4 regions of the Sporosarcina beigongshangi genome follow, and region 1 is predicted to be linked to each of the others. Evidence: riboswitches for the same ligand, from Rfam matches in the RefSeq annotation. Region 1 holds a riboswitch; each other region holds the start of a gene.
The links. A riboswitch is a leader RNA that binds a small molecule or an ion and turns the genes downstream of it on or off. The one in region 1 is predicted to bind S-adenosylmethionine.

Region 1 (7,623 bases):
TGGCGGTTTTGGAGGACCTGGTCCAGGATTTGGTCCAGGTTTCGGACCGGGCTTTGGTGGTCCTGGTCCTGGTTTTGGCGGATTCGGACGTGGATTTGGCCGATAACAATGGAGATAAATGAGTCATACATGTGATGTTCTCGCCAGCTCTTAGCATTTTGGAATCAAAGACGAGTAGAACCTTTGAAAAAGTTAAAAAGAGGCGTTCTCGTCAGTCGGTAAATCGATTGATGAGACACCTCTTTTTTAATTAATCCACATTAAAATATCTTGCATCTGGATGGGCAAAAACAATTGCAGAAACCGATGCTTCTGGCTCCATCATGAATTCCTCTGTTAGATGGACGCCGATATCTTCCGGTTTTAACAGTTTGAATAATTTAGCTTGGTCTTCCAGATTCGGACATGCAGGGTAGCCGAATGAGAAGCGTTGTCCCGTATATTTTGCCGCAAAGCGGTCGAGCATTGTAAAGTCCGTTGCATCTGGAGTGCCCAAGTGGTCGCGCATTTCTTGGTGAATTCGTTCTGCAAATCCTTCTGCAAGTTCAAGTGCAGTTGCTTGGAAAGCGTGACTCTCCAAGAACTTGCCTTCTTCTTTAAATTTATTAGCAAAATCTCGAACGCCGTGCCCTGCCGTCACTTGCATGAAGCCGACATAATCCATCACACCACTAGAGACTGGTTTCAAATAGTCAGCTAGGCAAAGGAATGGCTCTTTGCTTTGACGTGGGAATGTGAAGCGTTCAATTTCTGTTTTTGCATCTTCTGGATCGTACACAATGACATCATCGCCATCGGATTGTGCCGGGAAAAATTGATAGAGTCCAGAAGCAGATAAATTATCCGACTCCAAAAATTCAGTGACCATTTCATGCAGTTCCACAGCGCGTGGCTCTTTATTTTCAAGCATTTTATTGACATTGCCACGTAGACCAAGATGGTGGCCAATTAATGTCCGCATGTTGACGTATGGATAGAGATGCTTAATAGAATAATCTTTTTGAATGCGGCGACGCAAGTCCTTTGGAACTTGGACAGGGACATCTTCGCGCACGGTTTTAACAGGTCGTGGCGCAATCTCTTCCGCATCTGGATTGGCTGCTTTTTTCGCGGCTTTAATGGCATCATTTTCCGCTCGTTTTTCACGTTGTTCATCCAATTCGATGAGCAAAGCTGCTTTTTCGTCCTTATCTTGAAGACGATTCGCCAATTCAAGTCCGAACATCGCATCTTTAGCATATAGCACTGGACCGTCATACTCTGCGGCGATTTTTGTGTCCGTAAATCGGCGGGTCAGTGCAGCCCCACCAACCATAATCGGCAAATCAATGCCTGCTGCTTTAAAGTCTTGAGCGGTGATGACCATTTGTTGTGCAGATTTAACGAGTAGTCCAGACAAGCCGATAATATCGGGCTTTTCTTTGCGAATGACGTCAATTAGTGTTGAAGGTGTTACTTTAATACCGATATCGACAACTGTAAAACCGTTGTTGCTTAAGATAATCTCTACTAAGTTTTTCCCGATATCATGGACATCGCCTTTAACAGTCGCCAAAACAATTTTCCCTTTACCTGTGTCACCCTCAGCTTTATCCATGAATTGCTCGAGGAACGCCACGGATGCTTTCATTACGCCAGCGCTTTGTAGTACTTCGGCAACAATTAGTTTGTTCGTATTGAATAAATGTCCAACCTCGGCCATTCCATCCATTAAAGGTCCATTGATGATGTCGAGGGGCGCATCATACATCTTAAGAGCAGCTTCTAAGTCAGGGATTAAGCCCTCTTTTGTACCTTCGACTATATAATAGCTCAGGCGTTCAGGAACGGTTTTCGGGATATCGTCCTCTGTTTTCTCTTTTTTCTTGCCCCGATAAAAATTAGTGAACTCGGCAAGTGTTTCATCCGTTGTATTGAATAGTAAATCATTGGCCATGTTAATTTCCGCTTCGGGGATAGAAGCATAACGCTCTAGTTTCTCCGTATTGACGATTGCGTAGTCAAGCCCTGCCTGTGTACAGTGATATAAATACACAGCATTCAATACTTCACGACCGACAGGAGGAAGACCGAATGATACGTTACTGACACCGAGAATTGTCAGTGCGCGTGGCATTTTTTCTTTAATGAGACGAATGCCTTCAATTGTTTCTACGGCAGATCCGATGTATTGCTCGTCTCCTGTGCCGACTGGGAAAACAAGTGGATCGAAAATAATATCTTCCGGCGCAAGTCCCCATTTATTGACGAGAAGGTCATAGGAACGCTGTGCAACTTCGAGTTTTCGTTCACGCGTAACCGCCATTCCGGGTTCGTCGATTGTTCCAACAACGACAGCTGCCCCGAACTTTTTGACCAGTGGCAGTACAGCATCGTAGCGGTCTTCACCGTCCTCCAAGTTAATGGAGTTAATGATCACTTTCCCTTGTGAATATTTTAAAGCCTCTTCAATTACCTTCTCGTCTGTGGAATCAATGACGAGAGGCACTTTCACTTTTTTGACGACTTCCTTCATGAATTTCGTGACATCCTCTAGCTCGTCGCGATCTGGATTAGCTAGACAAATATCGATGACGTGTGCGCCACCTTTTACTTGTGCACGCGCAATTTCGGATGCTTCTTCAAATTTGCCATCAACGATCAGCTGTTTGAATTTCCGAGAACCTATGACGTTTGTTCGTTCGCCGATTAATAGCGGACGCATAGAGTCGTCATACAACAAAGGCTCAATGCCTGATATAGCATGACCATGAACAGTTTCGGGACCTTGACGAGGTTTTTTATCAGCTACGACTTCACGAATAGCACGGATATGCTCAGGTGTTGTTCCGCAACAGCCGCCAACAATATTTAACCAACCTTTATCAGCAAAGCCTTGTAGTTTTTTAGAGAGAGACTCAGGTGATTCGTGATAATGACCTTCCTCGTCTGGGAGACCAGCATTTGGATAACAACTGACATAGCTAGTTGCTAACTCTGATAGCGAACGGAGATGATCTGTCATGAACTCTGGACCTGTTGCACAGTTCAGACCAACAGATAGAGGTTTTATATGCTCGATTGAAATATAAAATGACTCGATGCTTTGACCTGCTAATGTCGTCCCCATAGGTTCAATTGTCCCGGAAATCATCACGGGCAATTCTTTCCCTGTTTCTTCAAATGCACGCTTTATACCGAGTGTGCCAGCTTTGACATTCAGCATATCCTGGCTCGTTTCCATCAATAGCAAATCGCAGCCACCTTCAATCAATGCTTTTGCTTGTATGTAAAAGTCATTGGTTAAACCATCAAATGTAGCTCCTCCTGTAACAGATAATGTTTTTGTCGTTGGTCCCATTGCACCTGCAACGAAACGCGGCCATTCAGGAGTAGAAAAGTCTTCCGCACACTTTTTAGCAAGCTGTGCAGCATGGAAGTTAATATCATGTGCTTGTTCACCTAAATCATAGTCATCCAAAACGATTGGCGTACCACCAAATGTATTCGTCGAAATAATATCTGCCCCAGCCTCTAAATATTCACGATGAATGCGATCTAGGACATCGGGTTTTACAATATTTAAATACTCATTACAGCCATCGTATTCTTCGCCGCCGAAATCCTCGGGAGAAAGGTTGGCGTTTTGTAGCATGGTCCCCATCGCGCCATCCATAATGAGTATTCTTTTCTGTAGTTGTTCTTCAATAGGATGTTTCGGCATCGCAAATCACTCTCTTTCTTTCCGTCAAGTATTTTGTAGCTTTTAAGAAAATAAAAAAAGCCTTCAAAAGAAGGCTTTACGAGTATACGTAGGTGTCCCTTCTCATCTTCAGGATCATGGATAGATCCCACTGGAATTAGCACCAGTCCTTTCGGCAGGTTGCTGAAGCTTCATAGGGCCAGTTCCCTCTGCTTCTCTTGATAAGAATATAGTATGCAGTTGTAGTAAACTTTTTCGTCAATGAAGTATTGATCGAATAATTGAAATCATCATAACGTTATAATTTGCTTCCGTCAAGTCGTCCTTTGCAGAATGCTAGAAATTCTGTGGTAAGATGGAGATAATATGATAAACAGAAGGTGAACGAGTTGAGAGCTTTTACATATATTATTCCGATCATGATGATTGTTGGGACAGTTAGTATTATGATGTTGAATAAAAGTCACCAAGGTGTTCCACCTATGTCTCGCATTTATATTACGTTAGGTGCGATGGCTGTCAGTGGGATTTTAACTTATTTTTTATTTCCAAAAGACGAAGAAAAGAATAAATGACAAGAAATCGCTAGCGAATTTTGCTAGCGTTTTTTCATATAAACACGAATCAATTTCATAAAAAGTGAAACGATTCCATCGTTTAAACGTATAAAAGCTATGGAAAAAATCTTAGTAATAGAAAAGAGTGTTTTAGATGGTTAATTTACTTATCTTCTCAATCATTACAGGGGTTGTGTCTAGTTTAATTATTGTCCCGTTTGTGTTGAACACAAAGGAGACGAAAGTGGCTGTCCCGTTTAACAAGGTTGCGGCAATGGCAAGCACTGCTGTGTTAAGCACAATCATCGTGTTTGTCTTTTATTATCTAACCAATATGGATCGCAACTGGACGTCTTTATGGGGGCCGTTGCTCGTAGTGACTTTATTAGGTGCGGTTGTTGCGGGGAGTAAAGATCGCAAACTGAAGATCGTTTTATTTTTAGGGGCTTTAGCGTTTGGCGTCTATATTCTGAGCGCGCCATTATTCAATGCCAATGAAAAATATAAGGCAGTTGAAATGGATCAGCAGGTAGAAATCAAAGCGTTTGATGAAACAAAAACACCGGCAAGCGTACCGCCGAAGTTTGCGCGCAATAAGATGAAAAAAGCGTTCGGCCAAGTGCCGAATACGAGTTATTATGAACTTGGTAATCTGCAAATTCAAAAAGTAGGCGAGGATTTTGTCTACATCGCACCTGTTGAATTTTCGGGTCTTTTCAAATGGTGGACTGGGAAAACGACACCAGGCTATTTCACGATGAGTGCGACTGATTCGGCAGACAATCCGAAATTCGTGAAGGCTGAAATGGCTTATACGCCGTCGTCCTATTTCCATAAGCAAGTAGAGCGTCATATGCGGATGGAAATGCCACATCTTATTTTCTACGGGGATGTCCAGCTGGAAATTGATGATGAGGGGAAACCGCATTATATTCGCACATACGGGAACTTTATTTCAGCACGTGACGGCTTTGATGTACAAGGGGTAGTTGTAGCGGATCCGGCAACAGGTGATATGAAGCAATATGCACTTGTGGATGTACCAGCATTTATTGACGGTGCAGTTTCTCCTGAGGCGGTTAGCCTGCAAAACAGTTATTTTGGTAACTACATTCATGGATTCTGGAACTCGGTATTCGGGAAAAAAGATGTGAAACTGCCTTCGGATGAAGGAACGGAAGCGAATGTGAGTCCAATTTTCGACGAAAATGGTCATATGTATTATTTCACTGATTTTACAAGTCCGAAAGAGGGTGTCGATTCGATGCTTGGTTATGCCTTAACGGATGGTCGGACGGGTGAAGCGACGTATTACACGGGCAATCTGGAAGAGTCCTACATGGATTCGCAAGGTGCTCTTCAAATTATTGAAAAGAAATTTATCGAAAAGAAATGGTCTGGTGAAATGCCTGTACTGTACAACTTTTACGGGGAAGCGAGTTGGTTAACGCCGGTGCTCGATTCGAATGGCTTCTTGCAAAATTACTTCATCGTATCTGCTGCGAATCCGGAAATATCGGTGTATGGAAATACTCCGAACGAAGCGCTGAAATTGTATAAAACGGCACTTCAACGCGGAGGAAGTACTGTCGATGGTAGTTCGGGCGCTGAAGAGGCACAAGCGTCGGTGACTGTCGTACGTGTTTTCAAGGAGCGTGTCGGTGACTTTACGGTAGTGTCGTTTTTGGCTGCCGATGGACGGAACTTTAGCGTGTCGTCTGAAACAGTGCCACTTGCTATTTATATCCAAGAGGGCGATCAATTGGCGATTACGTATATAGAGACAGGTGAGTTATTCTTACCAGTGAAAGCATTGACAAATAGCAGTATGAAATAGTATGTAACGGAGTACAGGGGAATTTCTCTTGTGCTCTGTTTTTAATTGGATGATTAAATGTCACTTATTCACGCCGATACTGCTGAAGTATAGTGCTTTTCAATTGCAGATTAATCGGTGCGTCATGTACAATTAAGTCAAAGATAGTCAAAGTCAACGGCTTATCACCCGGATGAAAGAGGTGAGGACATGCGAAATATTTCTGACATTATAGAAGGTTATTTAAAGGCCATAATCGAAGAAGAACAGAAAGGTGCAATTGTCATTAAGCGCAGCGAAGTTGCAGAGAAATTCCAATGCGTTCCTTCTCAAATCAATTATGTGATTAAAACCCGTTTTACGGTTGAACGTGGGTACGCGGTTGAATCGAAGCGCGGTGGCGGTGGATATATTCGGATTTTTCGAGTGCAGACCAATTCGCGTAAAGAATTGATTGAACATATTTTAGAAGGAATTCGAACGGGAGTCTCCTTTACAATGGCTGAAGATATTGTTTATCGGTTGATGGAGGAGGATGTCATATCGGAGCGTGAATCGAGGCTTATTTTAGCCGCAGTCGATCGTGCAACACTCTATCAGCCGCTTCCAGAACGTGATATTCTTCGGGCTCGCATTTTACAGGCGATGCTCGTAACGCTTATTTATGAGCAACTAGATTGAATGCCAATTTAACTACAATGAGGTGATTGTGTGATATGTGAAAATTGTAAGGAACGACCAGCCTCCGTCATTATTACGCAGGAAAGTGTAGCCGGTTTGGTGGAGCGTCATTTATGTGATAAATGTGCTTTCCAAACACAGGCATTCCACTTCGACCCAAACCAGGAACCATTGTCCATTCAACAATTTCTGTCACATTGGTTTAGCGGGACGGACCCATTTCAAGCACAGCAGCAAGCGCGTGATAGTTCACAAATCGGACTTGAATGCCCATCATGTGGCTTAACATTCCAAAAGTTTCTCGAAATCGGCAAATTTGGTTGTGCAACATGTTACGACACATTCCGTGGCAAATTACCGCATGTATTAAGAAAGCTTCACAATGGTCATTCAACTCATGTAGGGAAAATTCCAGTGTCATTCAATAAATTGTATGCGGTTAAAAAGAAAATCGAAGAGATTCGCGTGAAAATGCAAGCAGCTGTCGAGGCGGAGCATTTTGAAGAAGCGGCAGCTTTACGTGATGAGGCGAATACACTAAAGCAACACCTTGCCAATGGAGGTGAAACGAGCGATGTCGATTGAAAAGTTCATGCGCAATGCGGTGACGGGTTGGATGACGGCTCATGGCGAGCATTCTGACATTGTTATGTCAACGCGGATTCGTTTAGCTCGCAACCTAACGGGTTATCATTTTCCGATTGCATTTAAAGAGGAGGATGCAATGGCTGTCGATAAGGCTGTTGCTGGTGTCCTGCTCGATTCGGATGAAAGTTCGTATACCTATACGAAAATGGCGGATCTTCCGGCACTTGAGCGTCAAGTACTTGTTGAGAAGCATTTAATTAGCCCGCATTTGGCTAATCCAGATCGTCAAGGGGCAGTCA
Region 2 (7,623 bases), on a different contig from region 1:
ACAAAATAAACGAACCGTCAAAGGCTAATCCCCTTCGACGGTTCGTTTTATTTTCAACTTGTGACGACTACTGCTTGACGTTTCCCTATAATCTGCAAAAAGTCGCCAACCATTGCGCTGCCGGTTGGATACATACCCGCGCCAGGACCAATAAGTGTCAACGAACCGAGATGGTCTGTGTCTACAATAATTGCATTGTCTACCCCATCAACGCTGTACAACGGGTGATCCGCACCGATAAGTACAGGACCAACACTGCCGGACAACATTCCACTGTCATCTACTATAATGTCAGCAACATGGCGATAGCGGAGATTCCCCGCTGCCGCATCCTTCACACCTTCAATCGTTACCTCGTCGATGCCAACAATCGGAACATCTTGCCAATCTGGCTGGCTGCCGAATGCCAAGCCGCTTAAAATCATCAGTTTGCGGAACGCATCTTTACCACCGATATCATCCGTTGGATCTGCTTCCGCATAGCCTAGCGCTTGCGCTTCTTTCAATGCTACTTCGAATGATACTTCCTCCTCACGCATTTTCGTGAGGATAAAATTCGATGTACCATTCAAAATTCCGCGAATACGCCGTACACGATCTGCTGGCAACAAGCTCGTAATCGTCCGGATAATTGGAACGCCACCTGCTGTTGTCGCCTCATATCGCGCTTGAACGTCACGAGATTCCGCGTGTCTGGCAAGTTCCTGACCACGCTTTGCAAACATCGTTTTATTGGCCGTAATGACATGAATGCCCTTGTCAATTGCTTCTGTTAAATAGCGGAATGCCGGTTCTTCACCAACAATTGCTTCAAATATGACATCAATAGCGGGATTCGACAAAATCTCTTGGACATCATCTGTGAACTTTGTTTCTGGTGTTGCCAATCGTTCTTTCGACGTATCACGTACGAGAATAGACACGATGTCAATCGTATGACCCGTTTCTTGCTGAATGTCTTCTTTTCTTTCATTCAAAATCCTATAAATTCCTTCGCCTACAGTGCCAAAACCGAGTATAGCGACTTTGATTGACGACATACCGCCACCTCCATGAATTGCTTACTAATCAGCGGGAGGGTAAAAATCCTGCTAGATAGAAGTTAAGGTCATGCTGTTACTGGTACTGCCTTCTCAATGGCCTGTGCAAGGTCTGCGATAATATCTTCTACCGCTTCCAGTCCAACTGATAGGCGAATCAATTCTTCTTTGACGCCTGCTTTTTCAAGCCCCTCTGCCGATAGCTGCTGATGCGTTGTTGAAGCCGGGTGAATAATGAGTGATTTCGCATCCCCAACGTTGGCAACATGCGACCAAATGTTAACATTATCTATCAAATTACGACCCGCTTCACGCCCACCCTTAATACCGAAGACGATAATCGATCCAAAGCCGTTTTTCAAATATTTTTTCGCATTGGCAGCCGATGGATGGTCTTCCTGACCCGTGTACGTTACCCACTCCACTGACGGATGCTGTTTCAAATAATCTGCCACTTTAAGCGCATTGGCATTATGCTTTTCCACACGTAAATGCAATGTTTCAAGCCCTTGTAGGAAAGCAAATGCATTGTCTGGGCTCAAGCATGGACCGAAGTCACGCAGTGCTTGAACACGAAGTTTCGTAGCAAATGCTGCACCTGCCGCGTCAATACCATAACGGATTCCATGATACGTTTCATCTGGCTCCGTAAAGCCAGGGAATCGTCCTTGTGTCCAGTCAAATTTACCAGCATCGATTGCCACACCACCGATAGATGTCCCGTGTCCACCAATCCATTTCGTTGCAGAATGAATGACAACGTCTGCGCCAAAGTCGATAGGATTCGAGCCATACGGTGATGGGAATGTATTATCGATGAGTAGTGGAAGCCCATTGTCGTGTGCGATGTTTGCAACTGCTTCAATATCGAGCACATGAAGGCTTGGGTTACCAATTGTTTCAGCGAAAATCGCCTTTGTTTTATCTGTAATGGCTGCACGGAAGTTTTCAGGGTCCGTCGCATCCACAAACTTCACGTTGATGCCGTAGCGTGGAAGTGATACCGCGAATAAATTATAAGTACCTCCGTACAAATTACTTGCTGCTACGATTTCATCTCCAGCACCTGCGATATTTAAAATCGAAAACGCAATAGCTGCCATTCCTGAAGATAGAGCAACTGCTGCCGCTCCACCTTCTAATAAAGCAACGCGCTTTTCAAAAACATCGACCGTTGGATTCATAATACGAGAATAAATATTGCCGGCTTCCTTCAAAGCAAATAAATTTTGTGCATGCTCCGTGTCACGGAATACGAAAGAGGTTGTTCTGTGAATCGGCACCGCGCGTGATCCTGTTACCGGATCCGGCTCTTGGCCACCATGTAGAAGAAGTGTTTCGGGTTGAAGTTTTGTCATTGTCATTACCTCCAGAAGTTTTTTAGATGGATATTTTTTGGATAAGTGCGGAGGCGTCGGGGATAAATCAGGAATAAAAAATAACCCCCTTCGCTTAACGCTAAGAAGAGGGTTACGCTTTCGCTTATTCCTCCTCTTATCTTTCAGACCGCTTACACGAATCTGTAGGAAGTAGCACCTGTGCAAGTTAGTCACTTGCCGGTTGCCGGGCATCGCAGGGCCTAGTCCCTCCGCCGCTCTTGATAAGAGTTTGATTGATTTAGTTTTCCATCTTGTGAAGTAGTATAGGCGAATTCTCAATACAATGTCAAGTGTTTATTGAAAAATTTTTCTGAAACTTGTATTTACTCTATAATGTTATCATTATAGATGTTGACATAAAGAGTCTTCCCAACAAAGCTTGGGGATTGGATAATCACTAGTTTGGGGGAATTAGTATGTGGCTGTGGGTTATAGCGGTGCTACTGTGCGGATATTTAATCGGATGCTTACATGGTTCGGTTGTTGCAACGAAGATTTCAGGTGTTAATTTAAAAGAAACTGGGGTCAAAAATGCCGGTGCTTCGAACGCTACGATTGTCTTGGGGAAAAAGTTTGGTGCGCTTGTGGCGGCGATTGATATCGGGAAAGGTGCACTTGCTGTGCTGCTTGTACACTTTTTTTCAGGGAATGCGGGATTACCTGCTGATGATGTCGCATTACTACTATTTTTGGTAGGTGCCGCAACTGTTGCCGGACATAACTTTCCGTTTTACATGCAGTTCAACGGTGGCAAAGGAACTGCTACGGTCATCGGCGTATTACTCGCTCTCGATTGGCGTTTCGGGCTCGTTGGATTTGCCTTGTTGGTTGTCGTTGCACTTACGACTAACTTTCTGGTGTTTGGCGTTTTGATGTTATACGTGACATTCTTGACCCTAGCATTTTGGTCAGAAGGCTACTGGCCCATTGTCATTGCAATTGTATTATTCATGCTTGCGATTTGGAAGCATATCGAGAACTTCCAACGGATGAAAGTAGGTAGTGAGAAGCGAGTTTCAGCGGTGTTTAAAAAGAAATGATTGTCGATGAAAAATCTATATTTCAATCATCGACAACGTAATGAGATACGCTCGAAATCCTGTTGGAATCGACATTCCTGCAAATTCCGTCAAAATATGGTATACTAGTTAATAGACAACTTGTGATCTATCATTTTCGTTGAGTTGTGTTTCGTCTTTTATGCCTCGCTTAGGATTTAACCTAAGCATTTTTTACTTTATAAAGGGCAAAGATGAAAATAAACACTAGGGGGAATTCGAATGGCTTTTCCACGTAAGGAAAAAGATGTATCGGATTTTGTCGCAGCGCGCAGAATCGATGAAAAGATTTCGTTTGTCCGTAACGACCATGAAGTAAATGGTACGATTTTTAAAATTCTCGAAAACTCTGTCATTGTGGAGATTTCTTCAAAGGATGCTGAACTCATTGGGGCCGCATCCAATCTAACTGTTGTTGCACACAAGAACTATTCAGTCGTCTGACGATTTTTTAACTGCCTACCACCGGGAAATTTTTCTAGTGGTAGGCAATTTTTTATTTTGGAAAGGTTTGGAGCAAACCGAAGCTACCAATTGGGCAAACTGGATCCCTCTGACGCAAACTCGACTACCTAAATTGAATACGCAGCTACTTCTCAACAGAATCCTATCATCCAGGCAGGATTTTCTTTCCTATTTCTCGAAAGGTATTAGGGAAAGGGGTTGCACGAATGATTCAAAAATTATTACTCACTGCCATTGTGATTACGGGAGCCATCTATATCTTCCTCATTCCATCAGATCCAGTTGGCTTTAAGATTTTCATGAAGCTAATTCCAATGGCACTTATCCTTCTGTTTGCACTGACAACAAGATCATTATTTTCTCGTACATATAAACAGATTGTTACTATGGGGCTTTTTGTCTGCATGATTGCAGACGGCGTTCTCTATTGGTTCATGATTGGACTCGTTACATTTTTCATTGGACATGTTTTTTATATTGTTGCATTTCGTCATATGGCTCGAAAACCTATGCCCATTTGGGCCGCTATTCTACTTATTCTTTATGGAACAGGTATGGCCATTTGGCTCGCTGGATCGCAATTCACAACTGGGCAAACTGTACTTGGCATTGCTATTATCGCTTATATTTGTGCCATTACAACAATGGGCTGGATGGCGATTCGTACACGCATGCCACTATCCATTATCGGCGCGCTACTCTTCATTTTTTCTGATTCTGTACTTGCGATTGACCGATTTGTTCAGGCCATTCCGCATCGTGATGCACTTGTCATGATATCCTATTATGCTGCGCAGGTTTTCATTGCAGCGAGTATCGGTAGTCGTGTTGTAAAGTATTCCGTAAACCGGAACAATCTGATAAGATAGTTGTATCAGATCGTTATCATAGGAGGTATTTTCGGAAATGAAAGAGACATTAATTGATCGCCTTGTACGATACGCAAAAATCGACACGCAATCGGATGCCACTAGCTCGTCAACTCCATCTACAGCTGGACAATGGGACCTGCTTCATGAGTTGCAAAAAGAACTCGCAGACATTGGATTGGAAGACATCACGCTAGATGACAACGGCTATTTGTTTGCGACACTTCCTGCCAATACGGAGCGTGACATTCCTGTCATCGGATTTCTTGCACATGTCGACACAGCAACCGATTATACAGGGAAAAACGTCAAACCACAGCGCATCGACCATTATGATGGCACTGACATACGGCTGAATGTTAATACAGTCATGACAGTGAATGACTTCCCAGAATTAAAAAACTACATTGGGCACACCCTCATTACGACAGATGGCACAACGCTTCTCGGTGCTGATAATAAAGCTGGGATTGCTGAAATCGTAACGGCAATGGAATATTTGATCGCCAATCCAGACATTAAGCATGGCAAGCTACGTATTGCCTTTACACCGGACGAAGAAATTGGTCGTGGGCCTCATAAATTTGACGTTGAAAAATTTGGCGCAAAGTATGCTTACACAATGGATGGTGGTCCACTTGGTGAACTGCAGTATGAGAGCTTCAATGCAGCTGGTGCGAAAGTAACTTTCCACGGCGTCAGTGTTCACCCGGGTTCTGCTAAAAATAAAATGGTGAACTCCATCCTAATCGCCAACAAATTCCAGGTTGCCATGCCGGCAGATGAAATTCCTGAGAAAACAGACGGCTATGAAGGATTTGTCCATCTTATGAATATCAGTGGGGACACGGAAGAAACAACACTTAGCTATATTATCCGTTATTTTGATCGCGAAACATTTGCAGCACGCAAACAGCTAATGCTGGACACAGTGAACCGATTGAAAAAGGAATACGGGGCGCACAGCGTTACCCTTAAAATTGAAGACCAATATTTCAATATGGGCGAAAAAATTGAGCCAGTCATGGAGATTGTCGATATTATGGCCGATGCTTTCAAAAACATCGATGTTGAGCCAAATATCGTACCAATTAGAGGCGGTACAGACGGATCGCAGCTGTCCTATATGGGCATGCCGACGCCGAATATTTTCACTGGCGGTGAAAACTACCACGGCAAATTCGAATATATTTCCGTCGATAATATGGTCAAGGCAACGAATGTGATCATTGAAGCAGTGAAATTATTCGAACAACGTGCATAAGTAAGGGGTATAGCGTATGAGGGAGATTTGGATTGGAATTCTAGCCTCTTTGTTTTTCGCAGTGACATTCATCTTAAATCGAACGATGGAATTATCGGGGGGAAGCTGGCTTTGGAGCTCTTCCCTCCGATATTTCTTTATGGTTCCATTTTTGATTGCCATTGTCGCTTATCGTAAAGGGCTTAGCGATACGAAAAAAGAAATGATTGCAACACCTGCACCATTCTTTATTTGGAGCGTGGTGGCTTTTGTTTTATTTTATGCGCCACTTACATATGCAGCAGCGTATAGTCCAGGCTGGCTTCTTGCTGGCACTTGGCAATTAACGATTGTGGCCGGTGTTTTACTTGCGCCGCTTTTTACAATTATCGTCAAAACGAAGTCCGGGGAGCAGAAAATCCGACAGAAGGTTCCTGCTATTTCACTTTGTATTTCACTTATTATTCTTGTCGGCGTTGTGTTCATTCAAATCCCACATGCTCAAAGTGTTGATATTCGAACGTTGTGGCTCGGCATCATTCCCGTTATCGTCGCTGCGTTTGCCTATCCACTTGGAAATCGAAAGATGATGGAGTTGCTAGGAGGACGGCTTGATACATTTCAGCGTGTTCTTGGGATGACACTTATGACAATGCCTGTTTGGGTTGGTGTGGCCATCTATGCATTCATGACAGTTGGTCCCCCTTCCATCAGCCAGCTCAGTCAATCATTCATCGTTGCCGTCAGCTCAGGTGTCATCGCCACGACGTTATTTTTCATGGCGACTGATCTTGCGAGGAATGACCAAGGAAAACTTGCTGCAGTTGAAGCCACTCAATCGACCGAGCTCATTTTTGCAATGATTGGTGAAATGATTATTATCGGGATTGCACTTCCCGGCCCAATTGCACTCGTGGGGATTGGCGTCATCATTGCTGGAATGGCACTACATAGCTTTCAAACTGCTATTACAAAAAAGAAATTGCCCGTTACCTAATCAAAGGTACAGGCAATTTTTTATTTCCTAACGTTCATATTCCCCAATGGTTTCGACTGCTTTCTCCGTAATCGATGTGTCAATCGCTTTATTTAAATCGACATCTCCACGAATCGCGCCGTTCGCTTTATACGTATCGTACTGCTTTTTAATGTCTTCAATGAACATTTTTCCGTCTGGATCAAGTCCAGTAACGTTCACTTTATCCCAAAGTGCAGGGTCTTTCAATGCCGTATGCTTCGTCATAATTTCGACCACTTCGTCTTTACCAACGTCTTTAATAAAGGCATCGTTATAATCACGAACACCTTTCAAGTAGGCAGACATGAACCGTAATGAAACATCCTGCTCCTCAGACATAAATTGGGGAGAGCCGAGCACCATTGCAATTTGAGATTCTGGCGCATAGTCAGTTGTATCACCAAATCGGACATGGAAACCTTGATCAACACCTTGTGCGATAAGCGGCTCAATATTGAGTGCGGCATCGATTGTTTCTCCATTAATTGCCCCTAGCATACTGCCGAAGTCTCCCATGAGTACGAATTCGACATCATCTTCGGTTAAACCAG
Region 3 (7,623 bases), on a different contig from region 1:
AATGACTCCTGTATTTGCATCAATTTTCACTTCGTACTTCTGTCCCTCTGCTGTTCTAATATCAATTTCATAGATTAACATTCCATCATCGTAGTCTAATTCCGCTTTTACAACCTGACCTGGCACACGTTGTAAGGCAATCGCCATCGCCTGATCCATCGTAATCCTGCGGTATTGTGGGTTTTGCCAATGGTTTGCCCAGTATTGATCTTGGCGCTCATGGTTTTGATGCGTCACCTATTCCCCTCCTATTCAAAGTTCATGCAGTCTTTTACATTCTATTCAGGCTGGGGAAAGATGTGACTTGGCTCTGTTGTTAATCATGATAATGAATGGTATTTAACACGTCTGTTGATTAACCATTTACTTGCATAAATCGCCGGTAAATAAAGGCTTGAAAATCATTTTTTTCACTAAATCGTTTCTGGTTCGCTCTCGGCAAACTATTCACGACATCATTACCAAGGAGGAATTGCAGTTCATTCCTCCCCCGCGGTGGTTAATGTATCTAGAAATGACTTTGTCATTTCTAGATACATTATTTTCGGTCATTTTGTTGTGAATAGTTGCCTGTCGCGTACCTACACTGTTTAAGTGAAAAATGCAGTTGTTTGAGAAGAAAAGAATAGATGACTTTCTATTGAGGCTGTAAGTGCCCGAAGATGAAATTTCGGGCACTCTTACACGTTGAACAAGGTATTCTCACTTTACTTTTAGCAAGTTTTATCAGAAGGTGACACTACCTAAAATAACAGTGGAAAAGACCATAGTAGAAGATTCAGCCGCCAAAATTGTATCTTTGGCGGCCCTCTCCAGTTAAAAAGCCCTCTATTCCCTTGTCTCCAAAAGCATTAGCACTTTGTGTATCTATGTTTTTGTAGAGTAACGGATGAACGACCACAATACGATTACCGAACAGAATGTGTAGGATGCGACGAAGTCGTATCCTACACATAAAATATCTCGGCTATTGTTATAGAAGTCATTCAATCCAGAGCGAGACAAAAGAAAACTTTACACAGAGTACCTAGTGTTTGATTAAGTTATTTTTTGGTTAATCAACAGACGTGGGTATTTAAAAATATAAGTTATGCATTCCACTCATGCTCTAATATGCCGTAAAGGAATGAATCTCGCCAGCTATCTTTATTAAGTAGGTTTTCACGAAGGCATCCCTCTTTCACCATCCCGACTTTCTCCAGCACTTTTACAGAAGCACTATTACGTGGGTCACAGGTTGCATAGATTCGGTGCAGGTTTAATTCTTGAAAACCAAAATTTATGAGTAAATGAGCTACCTCAGTTGCATATCCTTGCCCCCAATAATCAGGGTGAAAGATGTAGCCAATTTCTCCTTCGCGGTTAACAATATCTCTGATATTTATTTCTCCCGAACCTATCATTACAGCTGTATTCTTTTCAAAAACTGCAAAGACAAAACGACTGCGGGGCTTTTTCTTTGCATCCTCTTGTACTGCTTCCAAAAAAAGCAAGGTTTCCTCTTTGGTGTTTGGTCCCCACGGTTGGTATCGGGAGACTATTTCCATAGATGCATATCTATGTACACTAGGCCAATCGTCTTTCACTAATTCCCTCAATTGAACCCTATTTTTTGATTGCTGTTTATCCATGTACACCATTCCTTTCTTTTATATTTAAACAAAGAAGCACAAAGTACATGAATTGTACCTAGTGCTTTCCAATAATAAAGTCCATTTTCTTGTAGTCGATTTCCACTTCAATCAGAACTTCTTTGTTTCTCCTCAGACTTTGGATTCATCAAAAAACGCGTCATTGGCTGTTCTGGGTTCGTCAATAATTTTGCTAAATATGAAGCCGTCACCGTATAGCTGTTTTCTATTTTTTCTGTCAGAAAATTAGTTCGCTCATAAAGAACTCCGCGAAGATGATCCAATTGCCTAGCCATTTTATCTGTCAAACCTTCTTGATTGTCCAGTCTACTAATGACGACTTTTTGGGCATCCCCTTGCTGTAAAATTTGTTTGGATAATTGTTGTTGGTGGTCCATATGTTCATTCATTTTAGTGGCCATCTCTTTCGATGACTCGCTGATTTGCATCCTGAATACTTGTTCCAGCACCTGTTCATCCACTAACATTTGATGCAGTTCTTGCTGTTGATCATCGAGTTGCCTCAACGATTTCATGACATTATTTTTAAATTGCTCATGCTGAAAATCAATTTTTTGTAGTTCATTTAAACGATTACGGATTGTAGTTAATTGATTGGACTGTACCTTTTTTTGTTGTTGTAAAAGCATCTCAAGATCGCCTATATGACGATGAAGCGAAGCGTTTTCTTCATGCTGCTCTTGCATCCATTGCGTTAACGAATCTATTCTTGAATAACTTTGGTTTATCTCCACAAGATTTGCTTCATTGTTGAAAACATCCGAATGACTTTGAATGTTAATAAATAACCCCATTTACCTAAGCCCCCTTGTCGTACTATCTTATGCAAATGTCGGCAAGGCGGTTATCATGTTGTTACTCCCAGACAAAAGGTGTTTCTTGATAGACATAGTAATTCAACCAGTTTGAGAAGAGCAGATGAGTATGTGAACGCCATGTATTTAGTGGCTCTTCGCTCGGATCATCGTTCGGGAAATAGTTCACTGGCAGATCAATGTCGATACCTTTTTGTAGATCACGCGCATACTCTTCAGCAAGCGTCGTTGCATCGTATTCAAAATGACCCGTAATCATAATATGTTTATTATCGTTAGAAATGATAATGAATGCACCCGCTTCATCAGACTTTGCAAGTAGGTGTAAACGGGGATCATTTTCAATTTCCTCCACTGAAACAGCTGTATAACGTGAATGCGGCACTCTAAATTCATCGTTAAATCCGCGTGCTAAATTGATTGTCGGATCAGATAGACGATGCGTAAATACACCTGAGCATTTCTTCGACAAATCAAACTTATCAATACCGTAATGGTGATACAATGCCGCTTGTGCACCCCAACAAATATGCAGTACTGACGTCACATGAGATTTTGTCCAGTCCATAATCTCCTTCATTTCGTCCCAATAATTCACATCTTCAAATTGTAGATGTTCGATTGGCGCACCTGTAATAATCATGCCGTCAAAACGACGATGCTTAACATGCCCAAAAGTTGTATAAAATTTATCTAAGTGCGACTTGCTAACATTTTTCGATTCATGAGTAGCCATATTCATAAATGTCACATCTACTTGCAACGGTGTATTACCTAATAAGCGAAGAAGTTGTAACTCTGTACGTTCTTTTTCTGGCATTAAATTCAAAATAATAATATTTATCGGTCGAATATCTTGGGAAGTTGCACGCTCCTCATCCATGATAAATATTTTTTCCTTTTTCAATAATTCTCCGGCTGGCAATTGTTTAGGTATGTTAATTGGCATAACTCATCTCTCCTTTTTGGATTTACTATGTATGTTAAATGGGTAAAAAGAAAAACCTTCTTTTCTATATGACAAGAAAAGAGGGTTTGCTTTAGGCTCTCAGTTCTTATCTCTCAAGACAAAAAGTCCTGTTGGAGGTAGCACCTTTCTGACAACGTCAGAGGTTGCTGAAGCTTCAATGGGCCATATCCCTCAGCTTCTCTTGATAAGAGTATTCAGTTTGTTTCTATTATACGCTTTAACTTTATATTGTAAACAGTCTTTTTACTTTTCTTGATAATTGTAAGTAGCAGCTTCCGTCCAATTTCACAGAATAAAATCATCGCTTCGAGCCATATTAACTTCGTACTACATGTTTGAAAGGAGATTTTTCATGGGAAGAGATAACAAACAAGGTAGCACCAACAATTCGCGTTCATTACCCCAAACGCCGAAAAGGCAAAAAATTCAACCGGGCGATATGAAAGAAGAAATGGCACGTGAGTTTGAAGAATTGAGCAATCTCGTTCCAAAGCGGGAACGCATGAATCCAAACGAACGGAAAAGAAAGTGACACATTTTTTTGCGAGGATAGCACCTAACTTACCATGAAAAAGACGGTACCCCGCGCAGCAATGATGCTCGTGCGGGGTATTCTTTATTGTCAGCTTATATGACGGCTTCGCTTAATTCTTTCGTCATTTGTTCAACCAAATCAGGCCTTCCATGAAATTGGGCAGGTGTATTTTGAAAAAGCTCTATACGCCATACATCGTTTTCTTTCACCGCAATTAGTGTTTGATGCGCATTCAGTTGTGGGTTTAGTTCCGTTGTTCCAGGCGGTATCATTCCGACGATTGCACGTAATCGTACAACTTCAGTAGTAAAAAGTCTTACATCTTTAACAACACTAATGAATGGAGGAGTTGGATGATCCGCAAATATCGGGTACACATGTGCAAAAATATTGTCACGACCAATTACTTGGCTCCCGTCAAATCCAATTAGCTCTCCTTGCATTGTAAATTGATCTGCCATTTCTTGTGCCTGACGATTGTTCCATGCTTGTATTAAGCTTTGATAAAGGGCTTTGATTTCATTTACTTGTGGTGATTCCATGTTTTTCTCCACCTAATTTCTAAATTCTTTTATTCTTCCTCGCAAGCAATTCATTACTTCTTGATGGGTCTTTTTCAGGGTCGTCAGATTTGTACTTTCGCTTTCAGCTAACTATATATATATTTCATCAATATTATTTCTTAAATCCGAAATAGGTCGTATTTCCATCATTGGACTTCCCCCTCATAATCGCTTGGAATGCTACCTTCCTTTTCTACATCTACAGTCCAAGAAATGATTGTCGTGCTATCGCGGACATTATGCTTTTCAATCTCCTTCAACATCAGTGAAATACTTTCATCAAGTGCTTCTACATTCAACGCTTCGACCAAGTTTTGCGGATTGGCATAAGGTTCACCTGGACATTCTACCAAGCCATCTGTTGTCATGAAAATGTGATTTGTCCCTTTTCTCAATTCCCTTGTCCCAGATGTATAGCATGGAACGGTTTTTTCAAATGTATTCACTTGCCCGATCCACTCGAAGAACTGCCTTTGATTCAGTTGAAATTGGTTGAGGGCCATTAATTCTGGATGCAATAGATAGACCAAGCAATCTCCGACGGAAAACCACCATATATAGTTATCTTTCCGTACGACGACAAGACAAGCCGTTTCTCCTGTGACATTTCTACATGCAGCCAAAAGTTCATCGGATTGAAAAATTTCAAGCAGCTTGTCTTCCAATTTCTTAAAATTTGGAGGACCGTCCAATGATAAAATCGCTGACAAGCCTTCTCTATGCTGTTCAAATGTATGAATGACAAGTTCCGCGCTTTCAGCACTTTTATGTGCATCGAGAATAGCTGCGAATTCCCAATCATCAGTTTGCCAGACCATACAAGCGTCCTCATTCTTTGTTTGACCCGCTGATGAATTACCACCAAAACGTCCGACTGCCACACGATTCATCCACCGAACATCACGCTCATCAACAAATGCTTTTTCACTTCCAACCCAAGAGAAATTATTCATGACGATGCGTTTCCAAATAGGATTTGATTCGTTTGAAATAATATTCTTCCATTCCATTCACTACCTTTTCTTCAATACTGAAATTGCACCTCTACTGTAGCGTTAATCACGATTTCCCCTTGTTCAATCGGTGTAGATCCTCTCATTTCTTTTGCCGCAAACATTCGAGTTGCCACAGATTCAGCCCTATGCCCTTCGACAATTTTAATCGGCGTAGGGTCAATCTGAAGTTGCATCGTATCAGCTATTGTTTGCGCTTTTGCTAAAGCATTCTTTAAAGCTAAACTCAATGCTCGTTGATAGTATAATTGTTCATCCCCAACCGTGAATTGAATGTTTGATACATTATTCACACCGTTTTGAACGGCAACATCTATCACATTTCCGACCTGTTGGATGTTAGTCGTTTTAATAGAAATTGCATTTGTAACCTCATAGCCCCTGAACACTTGCTTTCCTTCGACATAATCGTACTGCGGAAAAACATTGTAAGACACAGTTTGGATATTCTCTCTGCCAATTCCTAATTGCAATAATGACTCAATCACTTGGTTCATCACAGCAGCAATTTCCTGCTGTGCCTGACTCAGTTGTTGACTTTCTGTATGTACTTCCAACTGAATTTGCACAGTATCCGGTGCAACTGGCAAATTGCCGATTCCTGTAACGGTCATAACTCGGCGTTGCTGATGTGTATATTGTTGTACATATGGGTAATACATGCGCTTTCACCTTCCCTGACCTGGATTTAGTTTCATTAGATACTATGCACAATGTCAGGAAAAGATAATTGCGATGGTCTCTAACGAAGGTACATCCATTTTTCTAGAACTTGAAAAATCTTCTTGTTACTCTCTACACCAATCTCTTTTGAGTTCAACATAATATACACAGCTTTCAAGAAATTCTTTACTGTCCGTTTAGTATGATAGGCGTCAATTGACCCTTTATTTTCATCCAAGTGTGTTTCGACCATTCCAGTCAACCCTGCCATCCAGGCTTGGATATCCCGTTCAGCATTTTGGTGCTCCAGTAAGGAAGCGATTATGTTCGCCAGCCGTTCCTCCTCTTCATCCAAATAATCCACTTGCATACATAGGCAATGTTGAATCGCGTGAAGAATTCGACCGATGTCTTCTTTATTAAGGAAAGGATGTTTTGCTAAGGCATCCAACACGTCCGCACCATGTGCAACGGCATGCGCCCATCCTTTTCCTTCAATAAACCCTCGTGTATCTTGTTCTTCCACCATATAGTGAATGACCTTATTTACAGTGTGTTGCACAAGTTCTGATTTCACAACTTTCTTCTCTATGTCGTATTCGATAATCGCTGCTATGACAAGTGCAGAAAAGGATCTTGTGAAAACGGAATCGGTTCCAAACTCTCCAAGACTGTAGCACAGGTAATCTTCCCCTACTACAACTTCAAGTAACGCCTCGATTTCTTCCGAGGTTAATTGATCCGAAAAAATCAATTTTCCGAAGCTTATATAAATTAGATTGTCACGCAAATAACTATCTGGATTGCCAATCTCACTCAACATTTCTTGCCTAATTTCCGGCGTTAACTGTGGTATTCTATCATCGAGATAACTTTCTAGTGTTGTGGTCAACATTACTATTTCCACTCCTATTAAATAGTGCTACATACAAGCACTTTCTCCATCTTACTTATTCTTTACGTCAATCAGCGTAAATCGTTCGCAAACAAGAAGCATATCCTCTGAAAATTCAAGTCCATGATTCTCTAATTCACCAGTGAAAAATGTTACGTGCGCTGATTTCCAGGCTTCATAAGGTCCTTCACCTTCAGCTACCGCGAATTCCTCCGACACTTGATTCATCGGCACAAATGACACTTCAACCGTTTTAATAATGGCAACCGGCTGTTCCTCACTATTTAAAATAATGCTGTAGTCATTTACCCGAGGCAATGCCTCATTCTCCAGCTCATAGAGTACATGTCCTGAACACGTCGCTGTCTTTTTCCCATCTATGACAAGCTGTGCAAGCTCATCAGGCAAACCACCAAACATCCATGCAGTAACAGATGTTGGTTTCCCCTCCGCCTTCCAAAATTCATCCCAATATTTTTGTGCTGCGTTATTCATTGCTCACTACCGCCTATTTCTC
Region 4 (7,623 bases), on a different contig from region 1:
TTGCTATTGCTAAAAAAGCTGCGGGGAAAAATACATTTATTCTCGGAACGATTGGGGGCATTCATGGTTCCAAAACATTGATTGGTACTAAGGAAGAGATCGAGCAAAGCTTTAAGCAGCAACTACAGTGTCTGCTTGCTGAAGGTGTGGATGGCATTCTATTAGAAACCTATTATGATTTTGATGAATTAACAGCAGTGCTCAAAATTGCACGGGAAGCGACGGATATTCCCATTATTACGAATGTCTCGATGCATGAGGCGGGTGTCCTTCAAAATGGCTTGGCGCTCGCAGATGCTTTGCAGCAGTTGGAAGCGTTAGGCGCAGATGTTGTGGGAGTCAATTGTGGATTAGGACCATACCATATGCTGAAAGCTTTAGAGGAAGTCCCGTTGCCGAAGCATGCCTTATTGGCTGTGTACCCGAATGCTAGCTTCCCGAGCTATACGGATGGCAAATTGACGTATGAAAATGAACCTGATTATTTTGGTAAACTGGCACCTAATTTTCGTAAGGAGGGTGTCGGATTACTTGGAGGATGTTGTGGCACGACACCGGCACATATACGTGCACTGGTGGATGGGCTAACGAATCGGGTGCATGTGCAAGATAAGCAAGTGAAAGAACAAGCGGCGAAAATGAATGCTACGGAGCCAAAGAACCTTGATAAACCAACCTTGCTTGAAACGGTGAAAAAAAGACATTCGATTATTGTGGAATTGGATGCACCTAAACACTTAAATACAGCTACTTTTTTTGAAGGGGCACAGGCCCTGCATAATGCAGGTGTGGATGCCATTACATTGGCTGATAATTCCCTGGCATCCCCAAGAATTTGTAATGCATCAATGGGGTCATTAGTAAAACAAAATATTGGTGCAACGCCTCTTGTCCATGTGACCTGTCGAGATCGTAACATCATCGGCCTGCAATCACATCTCATGGGACTCCACACAATGGGTATTACTGAATTATTGGCAATCACAGGAGATCCAACGAAAATTGGTGATTTCCCTGGTGCAACATCCGTTTTCGATGTGACATCCTTTGAATTGATTCAACTCATTAAGCAATTTAATGAAGGGATTTCATGGTCTGGGAAGTCGTTGCAACAGAAAACTTCGTTTACAGTAGCGGCGGCCTTTAACCCGAATGTTCGTCATATCGATCGAGCTGTACAACGAATGGAGAAGAAAATAGAGGCTGGGGCTGATTATTTTATCACGCAGCCAATCTATAGCCCAGAAAAAATTATTGAATTGTACGAAGCAACAAAGCATATCGAAGCTCCGATTTATATCGGTATTATGCCGTTGACGTCATCACAAAATGCAGAGTTTCTTCACAATGAAGTGCCGGGTATTAAGCTGACAGATGAAGTTCGGGCAAGAATGGGGCTGTTTGCGGGAGACCGTGAACAGTCTACGCGAGAGGGCATAGCCGTTGCAAAGGAATTGATTGACGTTGCTTTGGAACATTTCCATGGTATCTATTTGATTACACCGTTTATACGTTATGATATGACGGTTGATTTAACGGAATATATTCATGAAAAAGTGGATGCTGGTGTGACAAAAGAGCCAAAACAAGCGGGTAGTGTTGTTTATTGATAAAGCCGACATGGTCATAATGTCTATCGAAAAGAGAGTGCCGAGTAATTCAGCACTCTCTTTTATAATCACTCTGCACTGCTTCCAAACATGTTTTGAATTATAATAGTTTATAAGTTGAATATGGGGGGAGTATTATGGACGAACTAACGAATTTAGGGATAGGTGTAAATCCAACAATCGATGAGTATCAACTCATTTGGGAAAATACCAATGATGCTATTTTTATATTACGCAAAGATGGTGCAATTATTCAAGCGAACCCTGCCCTACAGGACATTTTAGGTTGGAGTTTAGAGGAAATTGAAGGGGTTTCAAGACCGCCATTTTTCATGGATGACTTTACACAAGAAGATCATCAGAAGCAACTCGATGTTTTGAGAAGTGGGGAGAGCACGCATTATTTTGAAACAAAGCGCAAGCATAAGGACGGCACCGTGAAGGATGTGTTGGCCTCCTACCGTGCTATTAATAATGAAGATGTGTTGGCAGTAGCGATGTATAAAGACATCACGAAGGAAAAGCAAACGCAGCATCAATTGACCGTTGCAGAAAGCTGTTACCGAACATTGGTCGAGTATTCTCCGGATGCGATATTAGTGCAAAGTGATGATGCATTGACCTTTGTTAATCCAGAAGCTATTAAACTTCTTGGTGCTAAAAATGAGGATCAGCTCATTGGCAAGGCTATCTGGGATTTCATTGAACCGAAGGACGGGGAAGATAGGAGTCGTGTCATTGACGCGTTGAAGAGTTTAGAAGCGGTGAAAACGGACCCGATGATTGAAAAATTTGTTCGATTTGATGGTACAACAATATGGGTAGAAATGATTGCAATCCCTGTTCAGCATGGGGGAGAGAGGGTTATTCAGGCTATATTGCGAGATATAACGGTTCGGAAATACTATGAGGATCAGCTGACCTATATGGCTACCTATGACCCGATGACAGGGGTTGTCAATAGAAGCACGTTCATTGAGGCATTAGAAATAGCCGTTGAACAAAAGGATATCTTTGCGGTGTTATATCTCGATTTAGATAAATTCAAGTCCATAAATGATTCACTAGGACATGCCGTGGGAGATGAACTGCTTATCCAATTTGCAGGCAGAATGAGAGACAATATTCGTAGTATGGATGCAGTAGGTCGAATTGGTGGCGATGAATTTCTTATATTATTACAAGATATGAATCCCTCAAAAGTAGAAAAAATTGTGAGTAGAATGTTGAAGCATTTTAGTGAGCCCTATGTAATTGCAGGACAAAAAGTGTTCGCGACATCCAGTATTGGTATTGCGATGTATCCAGCAGACGGTGCTGATGTGGCAACATTGATGGACAATGCTGACAAAGCTTTGTACAAGGCCAAGGAAAAACGCAATCATTTTGAGTTTTATCAAGCATAAGCAACGCCCCTTGTGAATGGATCATCCATTTACAAGGGGCGTTGTTGGTTTATGATGAGGTTTTTGTTGTTACTAGTCTCTCCGCAATCCGTAAGGCTTGATCAAAATCAGCAATCAAGTCATCGACATGCTCAAGTCCAACTGAGAAGCGTAGCAGACCATCTGTAATACCACGTTTTTCCCGTTCAGCTTTTGGCATCGCAGCGTGAGACATTTGTGCTGGATAAGAGAGAATCGATTCAACGCCACCTAGACTGACAGCGAAAACTGGGATTTTGACATTTTCCACAAATGCTTTGGCTGTCTCTCTGTTTGGTAAACGGAATGACAATACTGCGCCTGCACTTGTGGACTGTTTGGCGTGAATCACGTGTCCTGGGTGACTCGCTAAACCAGGGTAAAACACCTCTTCCACTAGTGCATGCTCATCCAAATAGGAGGCGATTTTAGTCGCGGAGGCAGTTGATTGCGTCAAGCGAGCTCCTAAAGTTTTAATCCCTTGAATAAGTGTATAGGAATCTTGCGCACCTAAAATAGCACCGAAGGAATTTTGGATAAATGCCAAGCGTTTGCCGAGCTCCTCATCCTTTGTCACAGCTAGACCAGCGATGATATCACTATGCCCTGATAAAAACTTCGTTGCACTATGCAGGACAACGTCTACACCTAAATCGAGTGGACGCTGATAAAGCGGCGACATGAATGTATTATCAAGGAATGTTAAGCAATTATTCGCTTTTGCAATATTGACCACAGCTTCAATATCCGTAATGCCCAGACGTGGATTGGACGGTGTTTCGATGTAAATCAATTTTGTATTCGGCTGGATTGCTTGTTTAATAGCCTCCAAGTCGCCCAAGTCTACAAAGGTGTGATCAATCCGAAATTTCGTCAATACCTCGGTAACAAAGCGAAATGTTCCGCCGTAAACATCTTCAGTGATGACAATATGATCATCAGCAGACAACAGCATAAATGCTGAAGAAATAGCAGCAATGCCAGAAGCAAATGCCAGCCCTCTTGCACCGCCCTCCAAAGCCGCGATTGTTTTTTCTAAAGCATCTCTTGTTGGATTGCCAGAACGACTGTAATCATAAGGACCGAACTTATCAAAGCTTTCTTGATGGAACGTAGAGGATAAGTAAATCGGCACATTGACAGCACCTGTTTTTTGTTCGAAATCTCCGCGTGTTGATGCATGAATGATGGTTGTTTCCAATCTTTCTTCACGTGAACTCATAGCTGAGGCACCTCACTTTGTAATGTCGCAAATACTTGCTTTAAATCTGCAATTAAATCATCCGCATCTTCTACTCCAACGGAAAAGCGTAGCAATTTGTCATCGACGCCACGACGTAGCCGCTTTTCCAATGGGATATCTGCGTGGGTTTGAGTTGTTGGATACGTAATGAAACTCTCTACGCCGCCAAGACTTTCCGCAAATGTAATCAGTTTCAGGTTTTCTAAAAATGGTCCAACCCATTCGCCTTCTTGCAGGCGGAAGGACAGCATACCGCCTTTTCCTGGATACAGCACATCTTTGACAAGCGGCTCATTTTGTAAATAATCTACAATGATTTTCGCATTGCTATCATGTTGTTTCATGCGCAAGTGGAGTGTTTTTAATCCTCGAACGACTAACCATGAATCGAAAGGGGACAGGACCGCGCCAATTGCATTATGGTTGGAGCTAAGTTTGGCACAAATTTCTTCCCCTTTTGCCACAACCAATCCAGCAAGCACATCATTATGACCGCCAATGTATTTCGTTGCACTATGCAAAACAATATCAGCACCGAATTCAATTGGCCTTTGGAAATATGGTGTATAAAATGTGTTATCGACAATGAGCAACAAATCATGCTTTTTGGCGAGTTCCGCGTATTGAACAATATCAATTTCCAGCATCAACGGATTGGTTGGTGTTTCGATGAAAAGAGCTTTAGTTTTCCCTGTGATCAATTCCTCGGTCTCTTTAACGTCTTTATAATCTGTGTACGTCGTCGTAATGGAATAGATGTCGGCATAATAGTCTAGCAGGCGATATGTTCCGCCATAAATGTCTTCCGGACCAATCAACTCGTCGCCTGAACGGAACAGGGATAACACTAATTGAATCGCAGCCATACCGGAACTACAGGCGAAACCTGCATCTCCACCCTCCAAGTTCGCAATGCCTTCTTCTAAAATGGAGCGTGTTGGATTTTTCGTCCGAGAGTAGTCATAGCCAGTCGATTGACCAAGTCCATCGTGCTTGTAGGCCGTCGATAAATAAATCGGCGGGTTGACCGCACCGGTTTTCGGATCACTATTATTTCCTAGCTGTACTAATCGTGTTTCAAAACTTTTGCTCGTCATTTTTTATCATCCTTTTCACTTGAAATGAATTACACTGGGCTTTAATTGCTGAGGGGATCTCTGTAAAATAAAATTAAAAAGAGGACCCTCTATAAGAAGAGGGCCCTCAAATAATATTGAAGTCAATCTTCTTATCTTCAAGACGGCTATCGTCTATTGGAATTAGCACCATACCTTTCTAGGCTGGTTGCTGAGACATCATCGGGCCACTCCCTACGTCTCTCTTGATAAGAATAAAATATGAAATTATTAGAAAAGATTAATTTATCCAACTCTATCATGTTATGAAAAAAAAGACAAGAGGCGATTTTTAGTTTCTTGCCCAATCTAGCTCCAGTCTCTGTACAGGTGCTGGAGTTTTTATCTCAACAGCTGCATGCGCTGATTGAATAACGTTGGATAGGATAAAAATCCGAGCAATGCACTCGTTACGGCGGCGGTCGTTAGTAATAGGAAAATAATGAGCAATTGAAACTGGACCGCTTGGACAGGGTCTGCACCTGCAATAATTTGTCCGCTCATCATACCCGGGAGCTGGACTAAGCCAATCGTTTTTTGACTTTCGATGGTTGGAATCATACTCGATTTAATGGCTGTGATGAGCTGTCGATGAATGGCTTGCTTTGGCGTCCCTCCGAGTGACAAAATCAATTCGGTTTCCTCGCGATGTGACTCAACCTCTGCGGAGAATCGGTTGAGAAATAAAATAGCGAGCACCATAGAGTTGCCGACAACCATGCCGCTAATTGAAATGATATATTGGGCAGTCGCTGGTACGATATGAAAACCAAGTAAAATACTTTGTGTCAGTACTTCAACGACAATAAGTGTTACTGCGATTTTCCACGTAATCCCCTTGATGGCTTGCCCTTTCTTACGGGCATTTTGTGTAGCTGCTGCAATCATTAGCGTCACCATTAAAAAGATGTATAACAAGCTATCCGATTCAAAAACAAATTTAAGAATATAGCCGACAGCAAACAATTGGATAATGGAACGAAACGTTGCGATAATCGTATCTTTTTCCAAGCCCAATCGTAATGTTTTGGATAGTGACAGAGGAATGACAACGAAAATTAGAGTGATGGCTAGCGTCAGATAACTCATTCAACATCCCCCTGTACAAAGCGTTTAACGAAATCATTGGTCGATGATTGTAGCAAATTGCTGTCACCTGCTTCTACGATTTGCCCTTCTCGGAGTACCCATGTGTAGTCGCCAATGGACAGTGCTTGCTCCAAATTATGTGTAATCCAAATAATCGTTACACCGAATTCCCGGTTGATTTTGACGATTAATTCCTCAATTTCACGTAAGGATGTTCTGTCTAAGGCGGATGTAATTTCGTCTAACAATAGAATATTGGACCGATTGATGAGTGTACGAGCAATGGATACCTTTTGACGTTGTCCACCTGATAAATCAGCTGTTTTTTGCTGTAAAAAGAGTTTATCAAGTCCGACATCTTCCAAAATATCGATGGCTTTTCGTTCAGTCAATTGCTTACCTTGTAGCTCTAAAGGAAGAGCTAGATTTTGCAAGACAGTCCCTTTAACCATCGGGGCATTTTGCAGGGCGATGCCAATATGGCGGCGCAATTCGATAGGTGGATAAGTTGAAATGGGTTCATTATCAATAAAAATAGTCCCGGACGTCGGGGATATCAGACCATTGCATAATTTGAGCAATGTCGTTTTTCCTGCACCAGAAGGACCGACAAGTGTCGTAATTTTCCCTTTTGGAAAAGACCCCGTAATCTTTTTTAAAATATGTATATCGTCAATCGAAAAATCAACCTCATGAAAGTGAATGGCAGGTTCATATGAATTTGACATGTAGTTCTCCCTTACTGCTTACTAGTAAATAAAGAAAAAAGACAAGGGATTATAAATCTACCTTGTCTTTTTTGTTGATGGGTTCCTTATCTGTGACATCTAGTATGTCCAGCAGGAACACAAACACTGGAATCCCGATAATCAATCCCCAGACGCCAAAGAAGTTTTGAGAGAAAATGAGCACGACGAATGTGTAGAAGACGGGCAAGTCTGTTTTAGACGACATTAATTTTGGGTTCAAGATATAGGCTTCGATTGCATGAATGACCATGACGGCGATTAGCAAGTAAATGACAGTCAGGTATCCGCCAATCGTAAAACCAATGATTGCCAGTGGTATTAGTGAAATAATAACGCCAGCGACTGGAATGAGCCCTAAGAAGAAAATCATAATGCCCAAGCCAACGATTTGTG

Region 2: it holds a riboswitch for S-adenosylmethionine, as region 1 does, so the genes downstream of both, R2B77_RS05145 (O-acetylhomoserine aminocarboxypropyltransferase/cysteine synthase family protein) here and metH (methionine synthase) in region 1, are expected to answer to the same signal.
Region 3: it holds a riboswitch for S-adenosylmethionine, as region 1 does, so the genes downstream of both, metA (homoserine O-acetyltransferase MetA) here and metH (methionine synthase) in region 1, are expected to answer to the same signal.
Region 4: it holds a riboswitch for S-adenosylmethionine, as region 1 does, so the genes downstream of both, R2B77_RS15430 (methionine biosynthesis PLP-dependent protein) here and metH (methionine synthase) in region 1, are expected to answer to the same signal.

Annotation. Positions count from the first base shown of each region.
Region 1 is NZ_JAWLIR010000031.1:58,451-66,073, reverse strand. Features, by position in the region: gene R2B77_RS13745 (hypothetical protein) at 1-106, shown strand, start outside; gene metH (methionine synthase) at 251-3,703, opposite strand; SAM riboswitch class I at 3,803-3,910, opposite strand; gene R2B77_RS13735 (hypothetical protein) at 4,072-4,257, shown strand; gene R2B77_RS13730 (hypothetical protein) at 4,394-6,076, shown strand; gene R2B77_RS13725 (CtsR family transcriptional regulator) at 6,266-6,736, shown strand; gene R2B77_RS13720 (UvrB/UvrC motif-containing protein) at 6,767-7,321, shown strand; gene R2B77_RS13715 (protein arginine kinase) at 7,311-7,623, shown strand, end outside.
Region 2 is NZ_JAWLIR010000006.1:136,382-144,004, reverse strand. Features, by position in the region: gene R2B77_RS05150 (homoserine dehydrogenase) at 54-1,040, opposite strand; gene R2B77_RS05145 (O-acetylhomoserine aminocarboxypropyltransferase/cysteine synthase family protein) at 1,109-2,398, opposite strand; SAM riboswitch class I at 2,532-2,647, opposite strand; gene R2B77_RS05140 (glycerol-3-phosphate acyltransferase) at 2,836-3,459, shown strand; gene R2B77_RS05135 (DUF2187 family protein) at 3,700-3,921, shown strand; gene R2B77_RS05130 (lysoplasmalogenase) at 4,149-4,811, shown strand; gene pepT (peptidase T) at 4,849-6,075, shown strand; gene R2B77_RS05120 (DMT family transporter) at 6,092-7,051, shown strand; gene R2B77_RS05115 (ABC transporter substrate-binding protein) at 7,079-7,623, opposite strand, start outside.
Region 3 is NZ_JAWLIR010000008.1:114,328-121,950, forward strand. Features, by position in the region: gene R2B77_RS06400 (PepSY domain-containing protein) at 1-237, opposite strand, end outside; gene R2B77_RS06405 (GNAT family N-acetyltransferase) at 1,089-1,631, opposite strand; gene R2B77_RS06410 (hypothetical protein) at 1,739-2,446, opposite strand; gene metA (homoserine O-acetyltransferase MetA) at 2,508-3,416, opposite strand; SAM riboswitch class I at 3,520-3,628, opposite strand; gene R2B77_RS06420 (hypothetical protein) at 3,790-3,969, shown strand; gene R2B77_RS06425 (SgcJ/EcaC family oxidoreductase) at 4,065-4,514, opposite strand; gene R2B77_RS06430 (protein phosphatase 2C domain-containing protein) at 4,682-5,545, opposite strand; gene R2B77_RS06435 (SIMPL domain-containing protein) at 5,560-6,210, opposite strand; gene R2B77_RS06440 (DUF2785 domain-containing protein) at 6,291-7,106, opposite strand; gene R2B77_RS06445 (ASCH domain-containing protein) at 7,158-7,601, opposite strand.
Region 4 is NZ_JAWLIR010000041.1:29,674-37,296, forward strand. Features, by position in the region: gene R2B77_RS15415 (bifunctional homocysteine S-methyltransferase/methylenetetrahydrofolate reductase) at 1-1,610, shown strand, start outside; gene R2B77_RS15420 (diguanylate cyclase domain-containing protein) at 1,748-3,016, shown strand; gene metC (cystathionine beta-lyase) at 3,066-4,256, opposite strand; gene R2B77_RS15430 (methionine biosynthesis PLP-dependent protein) at 4,253-5,374, opposite strand; SAM riboswitch class I at 5,503-5,608, opposite strand; gene R2B77_RS15435 (ABC transporter permease) at 5,735-6,481, opposite strand; gene R2B77_RS15440 (ABC transporter ATP-binding protein) at 6,478-7,209, opposite strand; gene R2B77_RS15445 (AI-2E family transporter) at 7,259-7,623, opposite strand, start outside.